3 regions of the Mesobacillus sp. AQ2 genome follow, and region 3 is predicted to be linked to each of the others. Evidence: riboswitches for the same ligand, from Rfam matches in the RefSeq annotation. Region 3 holds a riboswitch; each other region holds the start of a gene.
The links. A riboswitch is a leader RNA that binds a small molecule or an ion and turns the genes downstream of it on or off. The one in region 3 is predicted to bind S-adenosylmethionine.
Positions count from the first base shown of each region.

Region 1: it holds a riboswitch for S-adenosylmethionine, as region 3 does, so the genes downstream of both, QNH36_RS19770 (methionine ABC transporter ATP-binding protein) here and QNH36_RS12370 (methionine biosynthesis PLP-dependent protein) in region 3, are expected to answer to the same signal.
Region 2: it holds a riboswitch for S-adenosylmethionine, as region 3 does, so the genes downstream of both, QNH36_RS20825 (O-acetylhomoserine aminocarboxypropyltransferase/cysteine synthase family protein) here and QNH36_RS12370 (methionine biosynthesis PLP-dependent protein) in region 3, are expected to answer to the same signal.

Region 1 covers NZ_CP126080.1:3,928,529-3,936,738, reverse strand. Annotated here, with positions in the region: gene QNH36_RS19790 (M20 family metallopeptidase) at 1-571, opposite strand, end outside; gene QNH36_RS19785 (hypothetical protein) at 627-1,007, shown strand; gene QNH36_RS19780 (MetQ/NlpA family ABC transporter substrate-binding protein) at 1,396-2,232, opposite strand; gene QNH36_RS19775 (methionine ABC transporter permease) at 2,248-2,898, opposite strand; gene QNH36_RS19770 (methionine ABC transporter ATP-binding protein) at 2,888-3,919, opposite strand; SAM riboswitch class I at 4,005-4,108, opposite strand; SAM riboswitch class I at 4,198-4,301, opposite strand; gene map (type I methionyl aminopeptidase) at 4,477-5,220, opposite strand; gene QNH36_RS19760 (ZIP family metal transporter) at 5,475-6,290, shown strand; gene QNH36_RS19755 (ABC transporter permease) at 6,553-7,539, shown strand; gene QNH36_RS19750 (carbohydrate ABC transporter permease) at 7,624-8,210, shown strand, end outside.
Region 2 covers NZ_CP126080.1:4,127,111-4,135,320, forward strand. Annotated here, with positions in the region: gene QNH36_RS20810 (MetQ/NlpA family ABC transporter substrate-binding protein) at 1-834, opposite strand; gene QNH36_RS20815 (methionine ABC transporter permease) at 849-1,517, opposite strand; gene QNH36_RS20820 (methionine ABC transporter ATP-binding protein) at 1,510-2,535, opposite strand; SAM riboswitch class I at 2,790-2,904, opposite strand; gene QNH36_RS20825 (O-acetylhomoserine aminocarboxypropyltransferase/cysteine synthase family protein) at 3,016-4,332, opposite strand; SAM riboswitch class I at 4,415-4,517, opposite strand; gene QNH36_RS20830 (hypothetical protein) at 4,602-4,943, opposite strand; gene QNH36_RS20835 (MFS transporter) at 5,126-6,391, opposite strand; gene QNH36_RS20840 (thioredoxin family protein) at 6,585-6,896, opposite strand; gene QNH36_RS20845 (toprim domain-containing protein) at 6,902-7,258, opposite strand; gene QNH36_RS20850 (YusG family protein) at 7,467-7,706, opposite strand; gene gcvH (glycine cleavage system protein GcvH) at 7,838-8,210, opposite strand, start outside.
Region 3 covers NZ_CP126080.1:2,459,002-2,467,211, forward strand. Annotated here, with positions in the region: gene metH (methionine synthase) at 1-2,105, opposite strand, end outside; gene QNH36_RS12360 (bifunctional homocysteine S-methyltransferase/methylenetetrahydrofolate reductase) at 2,086-3,948, opposite strand; gene metC (cystathionine beta-lyase) at 3,945-5,129, opposite strand; gene QNH36_RS12370 (methionine biosynthesis PLP-dependent protein) at 5,126-6,241, opposite strand; SAM riboswitch class I at 6,397-6,506, opposite strand; gene QNH36_RS12375 (M4 family metallopeptidase) at 6,903-8,210, opposite strand, start outside.

The DNA of each region.
Region 1 (8,210 bases), 1.5 Mb from region 3:
CCGCTGCATGGGCGGGCTTTCCGATAAATTCAAAGTCGAGAGGATCCACAGCAAGCGAGGTTGATGTCAATCTGGTCTGTCCTGAAGGGTGCAGCATCAAAGCCGCATCGATTCCCTCAACAAGGCCATGCTTTACAAAGCTTCCTTTCGCGCTCCCATTTGGTCCGCCTTCTTCGGCAGGCGTTCCAAAAACGACTGCTTCACCGCCAGTTTCATCCAATACTTTGCTTAGCGCGATCGCTGCGGCGACACTGGTTGTGCCTATGATATTATGTCCGCAGGCATGGCCAATCCCAGGCAGGGCATCATACTCTGCCAAAAAGGCGATGGATGGTCCCGGTTTTTCAGACCTTTTGCGAGCAACAAAGGAGGTTTCGTGTCCTGCTACCGCCTTTTCAACTTCAAAACCTTCATCTTCTAAAATATTGATAAGCCGTGCGGAAGCGAAAAACTCCTCATTGCCGATTTCCGGGCGTGCGTGAATTTCATGGCTGGTCGTTAAGTAAAGATATTGGTTCAGTTCCACGTTTTCTGTAATGATATCTTTAAGTGACTTTACTGATGTTGACATCCTGATTCCTCCTTTAAACTTTCATAAAAATAGTGAGTAACAGGGGCATCCCCTTTTGAAAGCTATTAACTTCAGTCCCAAGCCTGCTGGTCTTTCCCGAAAAGCGATGGCTTCCGCAATCATGATCGCAGAATATTCAAAGCTGCGCCCGAAAAGCGAAGGCTTCTGGAATTACGGTCGCAGAACAGTCAAAGCTGCGCCTGAAAAGCGAAGGCATCTGCAATTACAGTCGCAGAACAGTCAAAGCTGCGCCCGAAAAGCGATGGCTTCCGCAAACTTGGTCGCAGAACGACCAAAGCTGCGCCCGAAAAGTGATGGCTTCAGCAATCATGGTCACAGAACCAGTCAAAGCTGCGTCCGAAAAGTGACGGCTTCCGTAATCTTGGTCGCAGAACGACCAGAGCTGCGCCCGAAAAGTGATGGCTTCCGCAATTAGGGTCGCAGAACAATCGAAGGTGTGCCCGAAAATCGGTGGCTTCCGCAATTACGGTAGCAGAACAACCAAAGCTGCGCCCGAAAAGTGATGGCTTCCGCAATCTTGGTCGCAGAACGACCAAAGCTGCGCCCGAAAAGCGATGGCTTCAGCAATCATGGTCGCAGAACAGTCAAAGCTGCGCCCGAAAAGCGATGGCTTCCGCAATCTTGGTCGCAGAACGACCAAAGCTGCGCCCGAAAAGTGATGGCTTCAGCAATCTTGGTCGCAGAACGACCAAAGCTGCGCCCGAAAAGCACTGGCATTCACAATTACGGTCGCAGAACAGTAAAAGCTGGGCCCGAAAATCGGTGACTTCAAGAATGACGGACGCATTAAATGAGATTTCTTCTTACCATCCAATCTCACTGAGCGGCACAAAGGTAGGGAGGGTGTTTCCTTTGTATTCTTTTTCGATGAATTCTTTTGTGTCATCCTCCTGGTAAAGTTCAGCTAATTTTTTCAAAGCTTCATTGTCCTTATCTTCTTCGCGGACAGCAATGATATTGATATATGGAGTGGCAGTGGCACTTTCAAGGAAGATGGCATCCTTCTTTGGTGTTAGTCCTGCATCAACCGCGATTCCGTTGTTGATGATCGATGCGGCTACATCCGGCAATACCCTTGGTGTCTGGCCGGCAACCAGCGGCACAAGTTCAAGATTCTTTGGATTTTCAACGATTTTATCGAGGGCGCCAATTCCGTCGAAGCCTTCCTCAAGCTTGATGAGCCCAGCTTCCTGGAGTAAAAGAAGTCCTCTTCCCATATTTGTCGCTTCATTTGCAAGAGCAATCTTCCCGCCTTCAGGAATGTCTTTCACTTCTTTATATTTTTCAGAGTAAATACCCATTGGAGCAATCATTGTGGTTGCGATTGGAACAAGGTCAAGATTATGTTCTTTGATGAAAGCGTCAAAATAAGAAACGGTCTGGAATGAGTTTGCATCCAATTCGCCTTCTGCAAGCGCAAGGTTCGGCTGGACATAGTCCGAGAAAGTGACGATTTCGACGTCAATTCCTTCTTTTTCTGCCTTTTTGGCGACAAAATCCCATACACGGTGATCTGTTCCGCTGACGCCAAGCTTTACTTTGACAGTCTCTCCGCCTTTCGCTGATGATGAGGAGCTCGAGCATGCTGTGCTGATTAATGCCAGACTAAGTACGATCAATGCTAGTAAAAGTTTTTTCATTTTTGATTCCTCCTGTTATCTTCTTCTGATTTTTTTAGCTGAAATATTTCCAAGGGATTGGAGCCCCTGTACCATGACTATCAAAATACCAACGGTGATGAACATTGTCTGGGTATCAAACCGCTGGTATCCGTATGTAATCGCGAGGTCGCCCAAGCCGCCTCCTCCGATTGCTCCGGCCATTGCCGATGCACCGATCAATCCGACCGTTGCAATCGTGAAAGCAAGAATGAGTGAACTCATAGCTTCTGGAAGAATGAATTTGAATACAATCTGCCATGGAGTGGCACCCATTGATTCAGCGGCTTCGATAACTCCTGGATCCACTTCCAACAAAGAATTCTCTACCAATCTTGCAATATACGGTCCTGCATAAAAGACAAGCGGGACGACGGCAGCGGCCGTACCAATTGATGTGCCGACAATCAGCCGGGTCAGCGGAATGATTGCGACCAGCAGGATGATGAATGGCACTGATCGGAATACGTTGATGACACTGTTAAGTACATTGAAGACAGGTGCATTTTCTAGCAAATGGCCTTTTCTCGTCACGACAAGCGCAATTCCAAGGGGAACTCCAAGGACTGCCGAAAACAGCAGGGAGAACGCGACCATTTGCAGTGTTTCAATTAATGCCTGGATGATTTGTTCTGAATTAACTAGCATGTGCGGTCACTTCCTTTATGTTGACTTTTTGCTGATTGATAAAATTAAGAGCCCTTAAAATTTCTTTATCACTTCCCTGGAACTCGACAATCAGGTTGCCGAATGGAATTCCCTGAAGCTCGGTGATATTTCCAAACAGAACATTGACATGGATATCAAAATTCTTTGACAGCTGTGACAGCAGCGGCTCGCCTGCTGACTCACCGACGAAGTTGATCCTAAATACCTTTTGAAGCCCCGAATGTCCTTTGATGATTCTGCGGACGGAATCTGGAATATTGTCATTCATGATGGTGCTGACAAAATTTCTGGCTGTTACTGTTTTGGGAGCTGAAAAAACTTCAAATACTGAGCCTTCCTCAATGATTTTACCTTCCTCGATGACCGCCACCCGGTCACAGATTTCCCTGATGACAGACATTTCGTGGGTAATGATTAATATCGTGATGTTGTACTCCTTGTTGATTTTTTTCAAAAGCTGAAGAATCGAACTTGTAGTCTGCGGATCCAGGGCCGAAGTTGCTTCATCACAAAGCAGGATCTTTGGCTGGGTTGCCAGCGCACGGGCAATGCCGATTCGCTGTTTTTGTCCGCCTGAAAGCTGGTCCGGATAATTGTCCGCCTTATCAGCGAGACCTACAAAGTCGAGGAGCTGATAAACCCGCTCTTTGATTTTCGCCTTCGGAACCTTACCGAGGACAAGCGGCATTGCGACATTTTCAAATACGGTCTTGGAGTTCAAAAGATTGAAATGCTGGAACACCATCCCGATATTCCTTTTAACCTCACGGACTTCTTTAAGTGAAAGGGAAGTCATGTCGCAGCCATCGACAATCACCCGGCCGGATGTCGGGCGTTCCAACAGATTCACACAGCGGATCAGTGAACTTTTTCCTGCTCCGCTAAAACCAATGACCCCAAATATCTCTCCTTCTTTGATTTCCAGATCAATTCCATTAAGTGCCGGTACCTTTTTCCCGCGGCTTTCATAAACTTTCTCCACTTGTTCAAATGTAATCAACAGTCTTCCTCCTTTGTAGATAATAAAAAAACCTCTTCCAGGAAACAGGAAGAGGCATGCCGCAACGAATGCAGGACAAGATCTCTTCTTATCTCCCAAGCTATTGCTTGCTGGATTTGGCACAGTCCTCAATGTGAGTCCGCTGCCGAGGCTTCATAGGGCCAGTCCCTCCGCCTCTCTTGATAAGAAAGTCTCGATATTAATTTGTAGATGGGGATTATTGGAAAATAAAAAGTCCCCTTCAGAAAGAAGAGGACATGAATTAAAAAGTCGGCCTCTTCTTATCTGTCAAGCTCACGCTTGCTGGATTTGGCACAGTCATCCATAGGAGTCCGCTGCCGAGGTGTCATAGGGCCAGTCCCTCAACCTCTCTTGATAAGAAGTAACGAATATTGAGTTGTAAATCTTGTTTATTACTTTACTGCGTCACAGATAATGTGTCAATCATTTTGTGGGAATTTTTTTAGAAACACGAAAAATAGGAATTTAGTATTAAATGGCAGAGAGCCGATAAAAATACAAAAACCCCTGCATCGGCAAGGGGTTCAAGTGGAATTTTATCTGGTAATAACGATAGGTCCATTTTTAGTGAGGATGATTGTATGTTCACATTGTGCAACAAAGCTGCTTTCCGTGACATAAGTCCACTCATCATGTTCGTATTGGAAAACTTCTTCCTCACCAGTGGAGATGAATGGCTCAAAAGCGATGACCATTCCTTCTTTCAATAGCTCGTCATCCCATGGCTCATTATAGTTGTAGATGTGATCGGGAGCTTCATGGATGGTCCGCCCGATTCCATGTCCTGTAAGGTTTTTAATTACATTAAGTCCGTTTTTCCGCGCAGTCGCCATAACCGCCTTGCCCAGTCCGCTTTTCTTCGATCCGGGTTTCGCCTTTTTCAAGCCTGCTTCAAAAGCCTCAACAGCTGTTTCGCATATCTTCGTTAAAATCGGATCACCTTGGCCAACGACAAAGGAGATTCCTGTATCGGCAAAATAACCATTTTTTGATCCGGAAACATCGATATTAACGATATCACCTTCTTTAATGACTCGGCTCCCTGGAATCCCGTGGGCTACTTCTTCATTCACACTGATGCAAGTGTACCCTGGGAAATTGTATTCGCCTTTCGGAGCAGAAATCGCTCCATTCTCTTCAAACATGGCGCCTGCCAGTTCGTCGAGTTCCTTTGTGGTTATTCCGGGTACTGTCTTTTGCACCAATTCCTCCCGTATCATGCCGACAATCATGCCAATTTCTTTTAACCCGTTAAAATCTTCTTCTGTTTTTGCAATCATGATTTAATTCCCTTCCATGTATGAACTATTTTATTAGCGTATCCCTTTTTTTCGTGAAAATCCATTCATCTGGCTCAGTGCCTTCAGATAAAAATAAATAGGATTGGAATTACGTATTGAATGTAGTAATCTTGAAAAAACAAACTTAGCCGTCTGATTTATGCTGAACAAGATATATTCACCACTTCATAATCCATATAATACATTAAAATGAGTTACATTAGATTACAGAGCAAGTCTTAGGAGGAAAAAAGATGCTTGATTTTTTCATGGGTTTCCATCCGGTTGTCCAGGCGCTGATTGGGACTTTGTTTACCTGGGGAATGACTGCTTTGGGCGCTGCTTTAGTATTTACAACGAAAAATCCAAACCAAAAGTTTTTGGATAGTATGATGGGTCTCGCGGCAGGAGTTATGATTGCTGCAAGTTTCTGGTCACTACTTGCTCCTGCGATTGAGATGGGTGAGGGAGGAAGCCTGCCGAGCTGGATGCCTGCTGCGACTGGTTTTCTTTTAGGCGGGTTGTTCTTAATGGTCGTAGATAAATTGATGCCCCATTTACATCCTAATTTATCAATGGAAAAAGCTGAGGGAATCCATCCCGAAAAGAAAAGACGAAGTACTTTGATGGTCTTGGCCATTACCTTGCACAACATCCCCGAAGGTCTCGCGGTCGGAGTGGCTTTCGGAGCTGCAGCTGCAGGCTTTCCTTCGGCTTCGCTTATGGGCGCGATTGCGCTTGCAATAGGAATCGGTATCCAGAACTTCCCGGAAGGTGTCGCAGTATCGATGCCACTTCGGCAAGTAGGAATGTCAAGAAAGAAAAGCTTCATGTACGGCCAGTTTTCAGGCATGGTCGAACCAGTTGCCGCAATGATTGGAGCAGCCGCTGTCATGTTCATCCAGCCACTTCTGCCGTATGCGCTAAGCTTTGCAGCCGGAGCGATGATTTTCGTGGTAGCCGAAGAAGTAATCCCTGGATCCCAGGAAAACGGCAACAGCGATTTGGCATCATTAAGCCTCATGTTTGGATTCGCCATCATGATGATCCTCGACGTGGCATTAGGATAAAAACTGGATAAAAAGCTGAGAAAACTGTGCACCGGACTGAACCATTAGTCTGGTGCACAGTTTTTTTATATTAAGGACAACTTAAAATCTTCGCCTCCCGAAAAAATGAAAACGATAACAATGTGATGGTATCAATATTTTGGCCGATTTTTCCAAAACTAAAAAATTGGTACCATAAGCAAAATTCGATGGCTTATAAATGTAAGCCCTTTTTTTTATGATGAAGATACAAGAAAGACAAAGCAGCCAAGGTGGTGAAGAAATGGAAGTCAAGATAGAACAGCCAGTCGAACAACAAGTTACTGACACCATTATCGAAAAGGCAACAAAAAAAGAAAAATACCAAAAAATCAAAAAGACAATCATTTCACAAAAGTATTTGCAGACGATGGCGCTTCTGGGTGTAGTATGGATGTTCATCTTTAACTATATCCCAATGTATGGGCTGATCATCGCGTTCAAGGAATATAGCATCATCAAGACGATTTCGGAGGCACCATGGGTTGGATTGATGCAGTTTAAGGAATTCCTGCAGGATGAGAATTTCTGGATTGTCCTCAAAAATACCCTGGGAATCAGCTTGATTAAATTGATTATCGGTTTCCCGCTCCCAATCATTTTTGCTCTTTTGCTTAATGAACTAACATCTATGAAGCTAAAGAAAGCGGTTCAGACAATTTCTTACTTGCCGCATTTTATTTCATGGGTTGTACTTGGAGGCATCTTGACTACATGGCTGGCGGATATCGGTGTCATCAATGATATTTTGCTAGGTTTAGGGTTGATCAGTGAACGGACGAATTTCCTGGCTGAGCCGGATAACTTCTGGGGGATTGTCATTCTCTCGGATATTTGGAAAGAACTTGGATGGTCAGCAATCATCTATCTGGCAGCTATTGCTGGTGTATCTCCGGAACTATACGAATCATCCACAATTGATGGAGCAAACCGGTTCCAAAAAATGTGGCACGTCACATTGCCGTCAATTCGCCCAACCATCACAATCTTGTTCATTCTTGCTGTAAGCGGTGTCCTGAATTCAAACTTCGATCAGATCTTGATTTTGCGAAACTCATTGAATGAGAGCGCCAGTAACGTTATTGATATTTACGTCTATCAAATGGGTCTGCAAAATGCCCGCTACTCATACGCAACAGCAGTTGGTTTATTGAAAGCGATCATCGCCTTCATCCTGCTCCTGTCTGCGAACAAGATTACGAAGAAACTGAATGGAACATCTTTATTCTAAGGGGGTGAGGTTGTGTTTAAGCTTTTTAAACGGAACCGGCGAACAACAAGCGAATATATCTTCGACAACGTTAACATTCTCATTATGCTCTTTATCTGCGGCATCACGGTCTACCCAATCTGGTATGTTCTCGTCAACTCACTGAATGATGGTGTCGATGCCATGCGGGGGGGAATCTACTGGTGGCCGCGTGAGTTCACTTTTGCAAACTATAAGGCGGTTTTTGAAACACCTGGCATTGTTACATCATTTGGTGTGACCATTGCCAAAACGGTTATCGGCACAATCACCCATGTATCTTTTACAGCGATGGTTGCTTATGCTATTTCGAGACGAGACCTTTACGGCAGGAACTTTTACATGCTGGTTGGTGTCATCACGATGTTTTTCAGCGGCGGATTGATTCCCTACTTCCTGTTGATCAGAGACCTTGGGTTGTTTGATAACTTCCTGGTGTATATCATTCCGACAATGTTCAACTTCTTCCATCTGATCATCTTTGTTTCCTTCTTCAGGGAATTGCCAACTTCTCTTGAGGAAGCAGCAAAAATAGATGGGGCAAATGACTTTATGATTTTTATCAAAGTAATCATCCCGCTGTCAATGCCAGTTATTGCTACCATCGCACTGTTCCAGGGTGTCTACCAGTGGAATGACTATTTTGCCGGAGT
Region 2 (8,210 bases), 1.7 Mb from region 3:
TTATTCTTTTACTGGCACGACTGCACCATCATATTTTTCAAGGATAAAGTCCTGGATTTCTTTAGAATGAAGGACTTCTACAAGCGCTTTGATTGCCGGCTTGTCTGCATCGCCTTCACGAACGGCAATGACGTTCACGTAAGGAGAATCACTTTCTTCAATAGCGATAGAATCCTTCAGTGGGTTCAATCCAGCGTCAATCGCGTAGTTTGAGTTGATTAGAACAGCGTCGCCTTCACCATTGTTAAAAATCTGTGGAAGCAATGCTGCTTCGTATTCTGTATCGAACTTCAAGTCTTTAGGGTTTTCTGCGATATCGTCAATTGTTGCTTTTACTTTTTCCACGCCGTCTTTAAGAGTGATCAGGCCCTCTTTTTCAAGCATTGTCAAAATACGGCCATGGTCTGCTACTGAACTGCTCATGATGATATGCGCACCTTTTGGCAGGTCCTCAAGAGTTGTGTAGTCTTTAGAATAAACACCGATTGGCTCGATGTGGATTCCACCCGCATTTTCAAACTTATAGCCGTTTTCAGCCATTTGTGACTCAAGGTAAGGGATGTGCTGGAAGTAGTTCGCATCAAGTTCTCCTGAATCTAACGCCTGGTTTGGAACAACATAGTCATTGAAAGTCTTGATTTCCATTTCAAATCCTTTTTCTTCAAGAAGCGGTTTTGCCTCTTCCAGAATTTCAGCATGAGGTACGTTTGAAGCACCCACTATGATTTTTTTGCTTTCTCCCTTGCCGCCTTCTGTTTTTTCCTCAGATGATCCGCAAGCAGCAAGTCCTGCTGTTAAAACTAATACTAAAAGTGCTAATAGCCATTTTTTCAATTTCAATCTCTCCTTTATCTTTTGTCTAATTTTCTTGTAATGGAATCTCCAACAATCTGGATTAAAAATACGATAATCAAGATAATGATGGTCGCCATCAGCGTGACATCATTCCGGCTCCTTTGGAATCCTTCCATGTAGGCGAGGTTTCCGAGACCGCCTGCGCCGATGACTCCAGCCATCGCCGTGTAACTTACAAGCGCAATTGCTGTGACTGTGATGCCTGACACCAAGGCAGGCATTGATTCCGGAAGCAGAACCTTCCAGATTACGGTCGTCGTTTTTGCTCCCATAGATTTTGCTGCTTCAATGACTCCCTTATCAATCTCACGCAAGCCGATTTCAACCATCCTTGCGTAAAACGGCGCTGAACCGATAATCAGCGCTGGCAACGCGGCATTTTCGCCAATCATTGATCCAACGATGAATTTTGTAAAAGGAATCAGCAGGACAATCAAAATGATGAATGGAATCGACCTGAAAATATTTACCACTGCGCTTAGTACGACATTAACCGGTTTGTTTTCCCATATATTGCCCTTTGAGGTCAAGAAGAGCAACAATCCAAGAATGGCTCCAATTATGAAGGTAGCAACAACGGAAATGGCACTCATGTATAGTGTCTCAATTGTCGCCTCCCACATGCGGTCCCAGTTAACATTCGGGAATAAAGTTTCAGCCATTCGAAATCACCTCCACGCCGACTTCATGCTGGCCGATAAATTCAATCGCACGGGCCAATTCTTCCTCTTCACCATCAAGATGGATGAACAAGGTTCCATATGAACCGTTTTGTGTCTGAGAAATTTTCCCCTGCACAATATTGACCGTGATGGAAAATTTGCGGATTAGATTGGTGATGAGCGGCTGCTCGGCACCTTCGCCTACGAATGTCAGCTGGATGACCCGTCCATGCGGATATCGCTCCAGTAAATGGTCTACCGTTTCCTTTGTTTCCTCCGGTTCAGTCACCTGCTGGACAAACCTTTTCGTAATTGGCTGCTGCGGGTTCTTGAACACATCCAATACTGGTCCAGTCTCAACGATGTTTCCGCCCTCCATGACCGCAACCCGGTGACAAATCTTACGGATGACATGCATTTCATGAGTGATCAGGACAATGGTAAGTCCCAATCTCTTATTGATATCAACGAGAAGATCCAGGATCTGGTCGGTCGTTTGCGGATCAAGCGCTGACGTCGCTTCATCACCGAGAAGAACTTTTGGATTATTCGCCAGTGCCCTGGCGATACCGACTCTCTGCTTCTGCCCGCCGCTTAATTGTGAGGGATAAGCATCGCCGCGTCCCTCAAGACCGACAAGCGTGATCAATTCTTTTACCCTCTTGTCCCTCTCTGATTTCGGCACTCCTGCGATCTCAAGAGGGAAGGCTATGTTATCGGCAACCGTCCTTGACCAGAGTAGGTTGAAATGCTGGAAAATCATGCTGATTTCCTGTCTTGCTTTCCTTAATTCCGCACCCTTGATCCTTGAAACTTCCCTGCCTGCCACAACGACAGAACCTGAAGTTGGGATTTCAAGACCATTCAACATGCGGATCAATGTACTTTTACCTGCGCCGCTATATCCAATGACGCCAAAGATTTCGCCTTCTTTCACTTCAAGGTTGACATCATCTACCGCTTTGACTTCGCCTTTTTTTGAAGGATAAATCTTTCTGGCTTTTTTTATCGTGATCAATTGACTCCCCCTCTTTTGCAACAACCATATTCTTAACTCAAAAAACCGTTTAATTTCCATCCTAATCAGAAGGTTATCAATCTAGTTTCCCATTCCCTGCCGGTAAAAATTCAAACTTCAGGTAAAATGGATGCACCTTCCTGGAATAATATGCTCTTGTAAAACTCACGTTAGAACTGAACATGGTCGATTCTGGCATTAAAAAAGCCTTTCTGCAAATAAGCAGAAAGGCATAATAATTGGCTGTATCCTTTCTCTCATCTGCCAAAGCCATCAGCTTTGAGTGAATTGGCACCGTTTCAGATAAGCAAGCTTACTGACGGTTGCCGGGTTTCATCGGGCACTTCCCTCCACCTCTCTTGATAAGAGTACGCTATTAAATTTTAAAATCGGTTTTTAGTTACGAATGTGATTGTAGCACGGAACAAAAATGGGTGTCAATAAAATTATTTTCAAATACCTTTTGGAAGGTACTGGATATTAGGTTCTTGCCGTGACCCCTGGTACTCCAGTAGCTTTTTCAATTGCCTGCTCCAGGTCTTCGATGATGTCATCAACGTTTTCAATACCGACAGAAAGACGGAGTAAATCTTCTGGAACCCCCGCTGCCTTAAGCCCTTCTGAATCAAGCTGCTGATGGGTGGTGCTTGCAGGGTGGATGACCAGGCTCTTCGCGTCGCCGACATTCGCAACATGGGACCAAAGCGTCAATGAGTTAATCAGTTTTGCTCCAGCTTCCCTGCCTCCCTCGATGCCAAATACTACAACTGACCCTGCACCTTTTGGAAGGTATCGATCTGCCAATTGCTTATCCGGGTGAGAGTCATGCCCAGGGTAGGTGACCCAGGTAACAGCAGGATGTGTTTCCAGGTAGTCTACTATTTTAATCGTATTGACTACATGCTCTTTCATGCGTACATGCAATGTTTCGATTCCAAGATTGAATTGGAAAGCACTCTGCGGGCTGATGGCCGGACCAAGGTCGCGAAGCAGCTGAACCCTGGCCTTTACTATATAGGCTGCAGCCCCTATCGCTTCACTATAAACAATGTCATGGTAACTGGAGTCTGGCTCATTGAAACCAGGGAACTTCGGGGATCTCCAATCAAACTTGCCTCCATCCACAATGATTCCGCCCATGACTGTGCCGTTGCCTAAAAGCCACTTGGTAGCCGAGTGTATTACGATGTCTGCGCCGTGTTCAATCGGCCGGCATAGATATGGAGTGGCAAATGTGTTATCAATGATCAACGGAATCCCAGCTTCATGGGCAACATCGGCAACTGCTTCAATGTCCAAGACCCTGAGACTTGGATTTCCGATTGTTTCCGCATAAACCGCCTTCGTTTTTGGTGTGATCGCCTTCCTGAAATTCTCCGGGTCTTCAGGATCCACAAGGTGGACATTAATTCCATATTTCGGCAAGGTTACAGCAAATAAATTATACGTCCCTCCGTACAGATTAGAGGCTGCAACGATTTCATCCCCTGCATGGGCAATATTCAGAATCGCCATCGTGATTGCCGACATCCCGCTTGATAAGGCAAGAGCACCTACTCCTCCTTCAAGCAGGGCGACTTTTTCTTCCAGGGCTGTCACGGTTGGGTTGTGGATTCGCGAGTAAATGTAACCAGGTTCCTTGAGTGCGAACAAATCGGCTGCATGATCCGTGTTTTCAAATTGGAATGCATTGCTTGAGTAAATTGGCACAGCCCTTGCCCCAGTCACCGGGTCTGGTGATTGTCCTCCGTGGACACCGATTGTTTCGATTCTGTAGTTTTTTTGCTCATTTGCCATCTCCATCTCTCCTATCATAAAAATAAAATGGAAAGGTGATACAAAAAACCCACTTCCTAAGAAGAGGGCCATTTATCATCTCTCCTTATCTTTTCAGAGTCTACACTCTGCAGGAATTAGCACCGTGTTTAATAACCGGTTGCCGGGCTTCATCGGGCCAGTCCCTCCGCCTCTCTGGATAAGAATATTCAGTTCGTTTTTATTGCGTTAAAGTGATAATATCATTTCCATGCATTTAAAGTCAATATATTACGATTTTTCTGAATAAATCAAGCGGAAAGCGGTCTTGCAAGGTAGAAAATGGACTCAAGGACCAACAAATCTCTGAACGGGCCGTCTTCTACGGTATAATATCCCCATCTGAGGCCTTGCCTCAGTTTGAATTCTCCTTTCAACAGCCCGGCAATGCTGGCTTCACTTCCTTTGATTGTAATCTGGAATTGAGAATTGAGATTGCTTGTTAGGAGTTCCACTCGTCCCCCTTTGAATACAAGGTATACTTCTTCCTTTTCTGACTCTAATTTCAAACAAAGATCCAGCTTTTTGATCAATTGCAGTATATGAGCCTTACCGCCAACTTCATTCGCAAAAAGTTCAATAGATTCCCGCATGCCGCTCAACTCCCTCACATACATAATTCTTTTTCGTAAGGAAAAAACCTGTTGGAATCCTTCGACAAATACTTCGTTAATAAGCGGTTAACAACATACAAACATAGAAAAAAGACAATAACGAATGATATTTCGCCATTGTCTTTCATTTCCCGAGAAATATATCCAAAGAAATACAGTAATCAAGCGGTCTTGGTGGCTGAGATGGCGGATTTTGTTTTGTCCATCGCCTTGAAGACAAAGAAGAAGTAAGTTGATCCTACTAAATAAATACCTGCTGTGATGGTGAAAACCGCCGCATATCCCCAATAGGAGCCATATTTCAAAACGATTCCCGTCGAAACCGGTCCCATAATCGCCCATCCAAGGTTAAATACCATTTGATTCACAGAGTTGGCCAATCCTTTCATCGAATCATCAACCTTCGACATCATTAGCGACATTTGAATTGGATTCCCTGCGTTCATGAGGGCTTGTCGAAATAAAAAGCCAAGGGCAGCAAGCCAGAAATGCTGAGTGTAAGCAGTAAGCAGCAAAAACGGGAGGGAGAGCATTTGCAGGACAACGATTGCTTTCACTTCCCCAAGCCTGCGCACAACCATCGGACCAATGATCATGGCTGCTGCAGTTGCTCCCTGTCCAAGTGAAATGACCAGGCCAATCAGTGAATTTGATGCCATGAACCGATCAGCAAAATAAAGATTCAAGTAAGGGATGACCAGTCCAGCACCGAAGCCGATCATCAACTGTGCGACCGCAAATAGAATGATGATTTTAAGGCTCGCTTTATGAGGGATTCCTCTTTTAAAATCCATGAACTTTCTGTCTGTCTGGTTTTCTATCCGTACTTCCTTAAGTCGGAAAATAGGAAGAAGTGCGGCCAGAAACAGTGCTGAACCAGCGACCAATGTGAAACGGATACTCTCCAGTTCAGGGAGGAATAAAGAAAACACATCTGTAAGGATTCCGCCCAAAAGGCTTCCGACAACATTGGCTGCTGTCATCGCTGCAAAATGTATGCTGAAGATATGCACGCGCTGTTCAGGTTGGGAGTTTTCTGCCAGCCACGGAATGATGGAAACCTGGATAAAAGCGGACGCAAGACCAGTACCAAATGAAAACAATATCAGTAGTTCCTGACTCTCAACCATACTCCGTGTAAATAAAATGATTCCAGTCGAGAATGCTCCAAACAGCATCAGCTTTTTCCGGCTAGCCCTGTCGCTCATAACGCCTGCCGGAATGAGTACCAGTGCCGTGGAAAGAAACGTCATTGAAATCACTTTCCCGTTTACCAGTTCATTGAATCCCAGCTCTCGTATGTAAAAATTATAAATCACCATAAAGATCCCTAGACCGATTTGGGTGAGGATGTTTGCCAGGAAGGTCAATTTTATATTGCGATTATAACTTTTGATTTGGTCTGCCCACTCTTGATAAAGAGCCATTTTTTTATTTCGCCCCTCGGTTATTTCGATAATCTAAATATAAACCGTTTGGCATGAAATGTAAATATTTTTCAGTGTTGCCTTTCGCCGCTTAGGAGACCATATAATTCGGAACTGGGGATTGGGTGTTAGAGCCTTTATCTTCGGCCAAAACCTGATTAGCGCAAAAAAAAAACGGCCAAGCCGTTTATATTTACCCTTTCAACTCTTTCAATTTTTCAAAGAGATACGGAACTGATTGAAAAGCATAGATTTTCTCCTGTACCTCCCCATTTTCTAATACAATCAGACATGGTACACTTTCTATTTCAAATCGTCCTGCCATTTCAGGCAGGAAATTCAAATCGGCTTTCCCCGATGGGAGGTCAGGCAGGAGTTGTTCAATCACTGTCAGCATTTTGCTTGCTACCTGACAGGTTCCGCACATTGGTGTATAAAAGTATAGGTAACCCGTTTGTTTTTCTGCGAGGAATGTTTCCATGTCCGTCCTGGTCCAGTCTTCCATTAAAGTCATCCTTTTTCTAAGTACTCTGCATGAACATCAATATTTGCTCCGATTAAAACAGTAGCAAGGTGATTTTCAGGTGCGGTTGCCACTTCCCGGTACATCCTGTCAATGTACAGATGGTTCGCCTCAGGAAATTCCCTTTTAAATTGCTTCCTCAGCTTTTCGCCTGATGCGTCTGCATCTACGAGGATATAGACATCTTTATCAAAAAGCGAGTCAATCAGCTCATCAAGCTTTGAAACGCCAATTGTCCCATTCGTGCAGATAATTTCCACTGGCTCCTTCAGCACGGTCTGTACTTTCTTTTTGTCTGACGAACCTTCTACTATGATCACCTTGTGATTTTCGTCCATCGCCATAACCACCTATGCACCAGAAAATAATTACTTTACAACATTATAAACATTATTAAATAAATTGTGCTGTTTACTTGTATCTTTCTATTGTTACTGTTTTTTTGGGAGATTGCAAAGATTTAGTCCAATATTAACTTTATCAGGGAGTAAAAGGAATTTTATACCCGGAAGCCAACTAAAAACAGCGGCCAGGCTGGCCGCTGTTCATTTTTTAGCACCAGCCGCCTTCATCACAGTCAGTATACCGTTGCTCAGATTGGTCCGGTACTGATACATGCTGGTAAATCTTATTCTGTTCTGCTTCATAATGATGCTCAAGTTTCATCTGGATCCCTTCAGGAAGCTCGATGTTCCCAATAGGTTCTTTTTCAAGGTAAAGTTGGATCTGACCATTTTCCAGTTTTCCTGTTACCCTGTCTGTGATATCGATTTTTTGCTGGTTCAAAGCCATGAATTTCACCCTTTTTATATAATCATTAACATTAGTTTGTCCAAACTGCTGGAATGAAGTGATGGAAAAATGAAGGAGATTTACATGGGGGAAATGAAAAACGCCTTGAAGGTTCAAGGCGTCGGCAAATCTTATTCTTTGATCATTTCTTCGTATTGTTCTGGTGTCATAAGCTTTTCTACTTCACTGCTGTCTGTGAGTTCAACTGTAATCATCCATGCTTTTTCATAAGGAGATTCGTTAACGAATTCAGGGCTGTCGTTCAGTTCTTCGTTGATTTCAACAACCTTGCCGCTCACTGGTGCATATAGCTCAGATACGGTCTTAACTGATTCAACGCTTCCGAAAGGCTGGTCCAAAGTGATTTCGTCTCCCACTTCTGGAAGTTCGACGAAAACGATGTCACCAAGCTCGGATTGAGCGAAATCAGTAATGCCCACGCGAACCTTTTCTCCTTCAACTTTTACCCATTCGTGTTCTGCAGAATAACGTAAATCTTTTGGT
Region 3 (8,210 bases):
ATATGCGGCTCCAGATGAGACACAGCTGCTTTCATGACCTCTGCGCTTTGGAGAACCTCAGCCACGATCAACTGATTATCATTGAACAGCCTGCCAACTTCTTTCATCCCATCCATCAAAGGACCGTTGATGATATCCAGTGGGGCAGGGTAGGTTTCAAGTGCAATATCCAGGTCAGGCAGAAGACCTTCTTTCGTGCCTTCGACCACATAGTAGGCCAGCCTTTCTTCAAGTGTCATATCAGGCAGGGTGCTTTTGGCTTCCTTCTTTTTATCCCTGTAAAAATCAGTAAAGTCAGCAAGTGTTTGATCTGTAGTATGGAACAATAAATCTTCAGCCATTTTTACTTCCTCTGGACTAATTGAAGCAAAACGCTCAAGCTTTTCTGTATTCACAATTGCATAGTCCAGGCCAGCCTGGGTGCAGTGATAAAGAAAGACAGAGTTCAAGACTTCACGGCCCACTGGTGGAAGCCCAAATGAAACATTGCTGATGCCGAGGATTGTTTGGGTTTCCGGGAATGTCTCCTTGATCATCCTGATGCCGTCAACAGTCGCTTTGGCTGAACCGATATATTGTTCATCCCCGGTACCGACTGGGAAGACAAGCGGATCAAAAATCAGATCCTGAGCAGGAATCTTATATTTATTGACAAGCAGGTCATATGAACGTTTGGCAATCGCCAATTTCTTCTCAGCGGAAACACCCATGCCTTCTTCTTCAATTGTGCCGACCACCACCGCTGCACCATATTTGTGGATCAGTCGGGCAACTGATTCAAAGCGATCTTCGCCATCTTCAAGATTGATTGAATTGATGATTGCCTTACCCTGAGAATAGCTTAGGGCCTTTTCAATGACTGCATCATCAGTCGAATCGATTACCAGCGGAACCTTCACCTTTTTGACAACTTCCTTAATGAACTGTTCCATATCCTGCAGTTCATCTCTGTCAGGGTCCGCCAGGCAAATGTCGATGACATGGGCTCCGTTTTTAACCTGCGCTCTTGCAATTTCGGCTGCTTCTTCTATTTTCCCCTCGGAAATCAAGCGCTTGAATTTCCGCGAACCGATAACATTTGTCCGTTCACCAACCATGATTGGTCTTAATGTTGGATCATCATAGATGAACGGTTCGATTCCAGATACCATGTGAAGCTGGTTTGCTTCTGTCTGCCTTGGCTCACGTTCTTTCATTTTTTCCGAGATCGCCTTTATATGGGCCGGAGTGGTACCGCAGCAGCCACCGACAATATTCAGCCAGCCTTGTGTGGCAAAGTCGGATAGTTTCTGTGCAAGGGTATCAGGTGTTTCATGATATTGACCTTCTTCATCCGGCAGTCCTGCATTGGGATAACAGCTGACTGCTGACTGGGAGAGGGAGGACAGAGAGCGAAGGTGCTCTTGCATGAATTCAGGACCTGTTGCACAGTTCAGCCCTATGGCAATTGGATTCATGTGCTGAACCGAAATATAGAATGCTTCAATCGATTGGCCGGCAAGTGTAGTTCCCATCGGTTCGATAGTGGCAGAAATCATGATTGGAAGTTCTTTGCCGCTCTGTTCGAAAGCCTGCTTGATTCCGCTATAGGCTGCTTTGACGTTAAGCAAATCCTGGCTGGTCTCAAGAAGCAGCATGTCCACCTTGCCATCGATCAGCCCGAGAGCCTGTTCTTCGTATGCTTTCGACATTTCTTCGAAAGTAGAACCGCCGGTAACACTCAATGTTTTCGTTGTCGGTCCCATCGAACCAGCCACAAATCGGGGCTGGGAAGGTTTAGATGCCTCATCTGCGGCGGCCCTGGCAATCAGTGCTGCTTTCTTGTTGATTTCATAAGCTTTATGGCCTAAACCGTATTCGTCAAGGACCAGACTGGTGGCACCGAATGTATTGGTTTCTACGATATCTGCACCGGCAGCGAAATATTCACGATGTATATGTTCAATCACTTCGGGTGCAGAAAGATTCAGGATTTCATTACAGCCTTCGAATTCTTCACCGCCAAAATCATCTGCGGAAAGATCAGCCTGCTGGAGCATCGTTCCCATTGCACCATCCATGATGAGGATTTTTTGTTTCATCTGCTCAATTAACAAGGTTGACATTTTGTTTCCTCCTCTTTAGAAGGCTGCTGTATTCATTGGCATATCCAGATAATTCGACAGTCATTTCATAGTTCATGAAAGGGGTGATTAAATAGATTCCGTTGAATAGTTCAGCTGCAGCCTCAATCAAACCCTTCGTGATAGCAATGCCTTCTTTCTTGGATTGAAGGGGTTCATTATTGAATTTCGCCATCGTTTCGAGTATTTCCTGTGAAATCTTGATGCCAGGAACCTCATTATGGAGAAATTCTGCATTCCTGCTGCTCGTAAGCGGCATCAGTCCAATATAGACCGGTGTATCCAAATGCCTTGTGGCTTCATGGACTGCCAAAAGCATCTTTTCTGAGTAGACCGGCTGGGTAATAAAATAATCTGCACCGGCTTTGATTTTCTTTTCCATCCTCAAGACAGCCTTATCAATGGAACGCACATTTGGATTGAAGGCAGCACCGATGGAAAAGGCGCCTTTTTGGCCTAAATCTTTACCAGAGTAGGAGAGTCCTGAATTGAACTGTTTGATCATCTCTATTAATTCAAAGGAAGAAACATCAAAAACAGAAGAGGCTCCGGGAAAATCACCCACACGGGCGGGGTCTCCGGTAACCGCCAAGACATCATGAAGGCCAAGGGTATGCAGCCCCATTAAATGCGACTGCAGCCCTATAATGTTTCGATCACGGCAAGTCAGGTGCACGAGCGGCCGCATTCCTATCTTTTCTTTTACCAGATGGCCGATAGCGGCATTTGAAATTCTTGGTGATGCAAGTGAATTATCCGCCAGTGTCAGGGCATCGATTCCTGTTTCTTTTAAAGCTTTCGCACCTTCAAAAAAGCGGGTCGTATCAAGTTTCCGCGGAGAATCCAGCTCGACAATCACAGAAGGACGTTCTTTTACTAAATCATGAAGTGGAGCTTCTGGCCTTTTAACATCTACTGGAGCGACCAAAACTCTGGTTTTTTTCGCGGCTATTTGCTTATCCGTTATTGGCTGTAATCCTTTTAACTCATCAGCTAATGCTTCAATATGTTGAGGGGTGGTTCCGCAACAGCCGCCAATTAACCTGACGCCCTGATCACGGAAGCTGCGGGCGGATTTCCTGAAATATTCTGGGTCTCCCTCATAATGGAATTTTCCATCTGTGTAAGCTGGCAAACCAGCATTTGGATACGCAGATAAGAACGCTTTTGCCGGAAGCTCAATTTGTTCAAGGCTTGAAATCATATGGTGGGGACCTAATCTGCAATTAAGCCCGACAATATCGGCACCTAGCTCCTCCAGTCTATCGAAAACTTCCTGAAGAGGGGTCTGGTCTTGCATGATGCCAATTTCCTGGAGAGACACCTGGGCAATGATCGGCAAATCTGTTTCCTTTCTGGCAATTTCAAGTACTGTCTCGATTTCTTCCATATCGTAAAAAGTTTCAAGCAACAGTCCGTCCACGCCTTCAAGAAGCAGGCAATAGAGCTGCTCCCTGAAGCTTCTCCTGATCTCTTCGATGGGGATGGCCGAGGGCCTGATTCCGCGATTGCCTCCCATCGTGCCAAGGACATATGCTTCGCTTCCAGCAGCCTGACGCGCGAGCCGGACGGCAGCGCTGTTGATTTCCTTCACCTGGTCTTCAAGTCCATATCTTTCGAGTTTTATATAATTGGCAGCATAAGTATTTGTCTGGATCAGGTCGGCTCCAGCGTTCATATAGGCTTTATGGATTTTTACAATCGCTTCTGGCTGAGAGAGATTCAACTCTTCGAAACAGGTACCTGCTCCGTAGGAATGGAGTAGGGTACCGATTGCACCATCCGCTATCAAAATTTCATTTTCCATACGTTTCAGGAAACTCATGATAATCCCTCCCTATATGCAGCTGCCGTTTCTAATCCGTACAAAGCCTGTTGGAAATCAGAAATCAAGTCATCAGCGTTTTCAAGCCCCACTGAAAGCCTGAGAAGACCATCACCTATTCCTCTTAGCTTGCGTTCCTCCGGCGGCATCGCTGCGTGTGACATTTTTGCAGGATAAGAGAGGATAGACTCTACAGCCCCAAGGCTGACTGCAAAAACCGGTAACTTAACGGAATCAATAAATCCAGGAAGGAGGCCTTCATTTCCAAACTCAAATGAAAGGACAGCTCCTGGACCACCCGCCTGCTGGGATTGAAGATCCGACTGTGAATGACTTGCCAGTCCAGGATAAAATACATTTTTGATCAAAGGCTGGCCTTTTAGAAATTGTGCAATCTTTCTAGCACTGTCCTGGGATTGGTTCATTCTTACAGATAATGTCTTAATTCCTCTCATCACCAGCCAGGCATCCTGGACTCCGAGGACCGCGCCGAAGGAGTTCTGAAGTGAATATAGCCTGTTTGCCAATTGCTCATCCTTTACAACAGCCAGGCCAGCAACGGTATCACTGTGGCCGGACAGAAACTTTGTGGCGCTATGAAGCACGATATCGGCTCCTAAATCCAATGGCCGCTGCAGGTAGGGAGTCATGAAGGTATTGTCCACAAAAGTATATGCTCCGTGCTTTTTGGCAATTGAGCTAAGTGCACGAATATCCGTTATTTTTAACAACGGGTTGGAAGGTGTTTCTGCATACAGCAATGCAGTGTTAGGGCGGACAGCCTGTTCCACGGCATCCAGGTCTGTCATGTCCACAAACGTATGTTCAATTCCAAAACGATTCAGAACCTGTGTTACCATTCTGTATGTACCACCATAAACATCCTCGGTGATGACCACATGATCTCCCTGCGAAAGCAGCATAAATGCAGTTGAAATCGCAGCCATTCCTGATGAAAAGGCAAATCCTCTTACACCGCCCTCCAATTCAGCGATTATATCCTCGAGTGCTTCCCTGGTAGGGTTGAGGCTGCGGCTGTAATCATATTTTCCAAAGTGATCAATCGAAGGCTGATGGTAGGTAGAAGCATGCTGGATTGGAACACTCACTCCGCCAGTTGCAGGATCCACCTTATATCTATTATGCAGCAGCTGGGTTTCGAAGGTATATGGTTGGCTCATTTAACTTTAGCCTCCTCATATGCCTTTTTAAAAGCCGCTTCCAGATCATCAATTAAATCTTCGTGATTCTCAATTCCAACAGAGAATCGCAGGAGCCTATCACAAACACCTGTTTTTTCACGGACTTCTGCAGGTATATCCGCATGTGTCTGAGTAGCCGGGTAGGTAATGAAACTTTCAACGCCTCCAAGACTCTCAGCAAAAGTGATTGTGGATAGATTTTTCAAAAATGGATTGACGATGGCAGGAGACTGTACTCGGAATGAAATCATTCCGCCTCTGCCTGGATAAAGGACATCCTTTACAGAATCATGATTCTCCAAGAATTCAACCAGTGCTCTGGCATTCCGCTCATGCCGCTCCATCCTTAATGACAATGTCTTCATGCCGCGCAGAAGTAGCCAGGAATCGAAAGGGCTCAACACCGCTCCGCCCCCATTATGATGCAGGGAGAGGGAATCACAAATTTTTTCACCCCTCGCAACAATCAAACCTGCAAGCACATCATTATGGCCGCCAAGATATTTCGTGGCACTGTGGATCACAATATCTGCGCCTGAAGTCAAAGGCTTTTGGAGAAGGGGAGTGTAGAAGGTATTATCCACGATCAGCAGTATCCCGTTCTCTTTGGCAATCTCCGCAATGGCCTGGATATCAGCCAGTTCCATCAACGGATTTGTCGGCGTTTCCACAAACAGCGCCTTCGTATTTTGGTTGATGGCTTGTTTGATTTCATTTAAATTCGACATGTCCGCATACGTACTATGTAATCCCCACTTTTTGAACCCCTGCTCAAGTAGTCTGTAAGTACCTCCGTACAAATCTTTTGAGACAATCCATTCATCTCCAGACTGGAATAACGTAAGAATCGTCCAAATTGCCGCCATTCCCGAGCTGCAGGCATATCCTCGGTCACCTTCTTCAAGATCGGCAATCGCCTTTTCCAAAATTTCGCGAGTCGGGTTGCCGGTGCGAACATAATCATAACCGCTGGACTGGCCGATCCCTTCGTGACGGTACGCTGTTGTTAAATAAATAGGAGGATTGACTGCACCAGTTGCAGATTCACTTCGATTGCCAAGCTGTGCTAACTTCGTATCAATTTTCACCAATATACTCACTCCTTAATTTTTCGGCAGGAGGCAGGAGGCAATGTTTGTTTTAAATCCTCGCATTTAAACTAGTAAACTACCAGCGTAATTGCGAAAATAAAAATTAAAAACAAAAAAGCCTTCTAAAGAAGAAGACTTTTAAAATATCAGCCAACTTCTTATCTGCCAAGTTTTTAAAAACTTGCTGGAATTAGCACCTTTTCAACAATGTTGAAGGTTGCTGAAGCTTCATAGGGCCAGGACCCTCAGCTTCTCTCGATAAGATTAAATAAAATTGAATTATTAAATTTCTCTAAATATTAACGCTGTTATAGAAGATTGTCAATCATTTATTTAAAGCGGTGAAGTAATTGGGGGAAAATCACGGCGGTATGATGACCATCAAAAGCGTTTATCGATTATGACTTGTATCACAAAAAGGATTTTGTCTTAATTGGAGGATTATGAGGGATAACAGGGAGGATTGGTAACCTAAAATTCAGCAATTCTATAAAAATGAGCACCACAAGTGGTTATGGGTGACCAAAAGTTCAGGATATCTTTAAAAGAGGGCACCAATGCGGCTTTGACCTCAATCGGAAAGTAACTGCATTTCAAAAGAGATACATAACAAAGACTGGCTCTCTTAAAACAAGAGCCAGTCTGACTGAATATCAAGCTATTAATTTATTCCTACTGCTTCAAAAGCTTTATTGACTGCATCGACCTCTGGAGAAGTTGACCCATAAAGGTCTTTAGCAGCTTGTACAGCTCCTGCACGTGCCTGGCTGAAGTTTGTTGAAGATGTGTAATAAACTGTGTTTGCACGATAGAAGATTGCACCCATTTTTTCAGTACCGACTCCTGAAACCGTCACACCGTAATGTGTGCCGCCCTGGCTAAGAAGGTAGGCTGCTTTGTTGATAATTCCGCTGTTTGTGTGGACTCCGCCATTATCAGAAGTTCCAGTATAACGCTTGGAATAGTGATCAGGGTCGCCGTATTTAGTTGGGTCGCTCATTGAGCGCAGCGCGTCACCAGCCGTGTTAGGTGTGTAGATGTCCTCGCCGATTTCGAAATCAGGATTTCTGTTGTCATGGAATTCAGCGAGTGTGCCGAAGATATCGGAAATCGCTTCGTTCAGTGCGCCTGATTCGTACTGGTAAACCAGATCAGAACTGAAATCTGTCACAGCGTGAGTCAATTCATGCGCCACAACATCAAGACCTCCGGAAAGAGGGATGAAGGTTGTGCCATCACCGTCCCCGTAAACCATTTGCTGTCCGTTCCAGAAAGCATTGTTGTAACTTCTGCCATAGTGAACTGTGGATTTCAGTGCTGCTCCTTTGTTGTCATACGAATTCCGGCCAAACTTGTTTTTATAGTAATCATATGTCAGACCTGCATAATAGTGAGCATCCACTGCTGCACGATCATATGATGCATTCAAATTATTGTCCGCATCGGCCCAAAGGGTACCAGGAGTTAGTTGACGGTTTTTAGCATCGTATGTGAAAACGCCGTTTCCACGAGTATTGTCCTGCAGGTAATAAGAACCATTTGAAAGTAGAGTGTTCAATGATTTCTGGTCACCCAGTACTCCGACACCAGATCCAACGGTATTTGTACCAGTTAAAGATGGATTGGTTTTGCCGGCAGTATGAATCGCATTGTACTTATTGATAATTTCGCCTGTTACTGCATTGATAAAGTACTGGTAATTGCCTGGTTCCGGACTGAGGAAGTTCAATGTTACATGATAGGCATACACAGCCTGATCCTCTGCAGGATAAACAACCAATTCAGCAGATGGAGCTGCTTCGTAATCTGGTTTGAAGCCAAGATCTTTTTCGGCTGTTGCGATGGCGTCTCTCTGTGACTTCTTATTTGAAGCCTTTACCAGTTTTTCGCCCAATCCTTTGCTGACAGTACCACTGAAGACTTGAAGGACTCCAGCTTCATCCACTCTTGCTGCCTGGTTAGCTCCCCA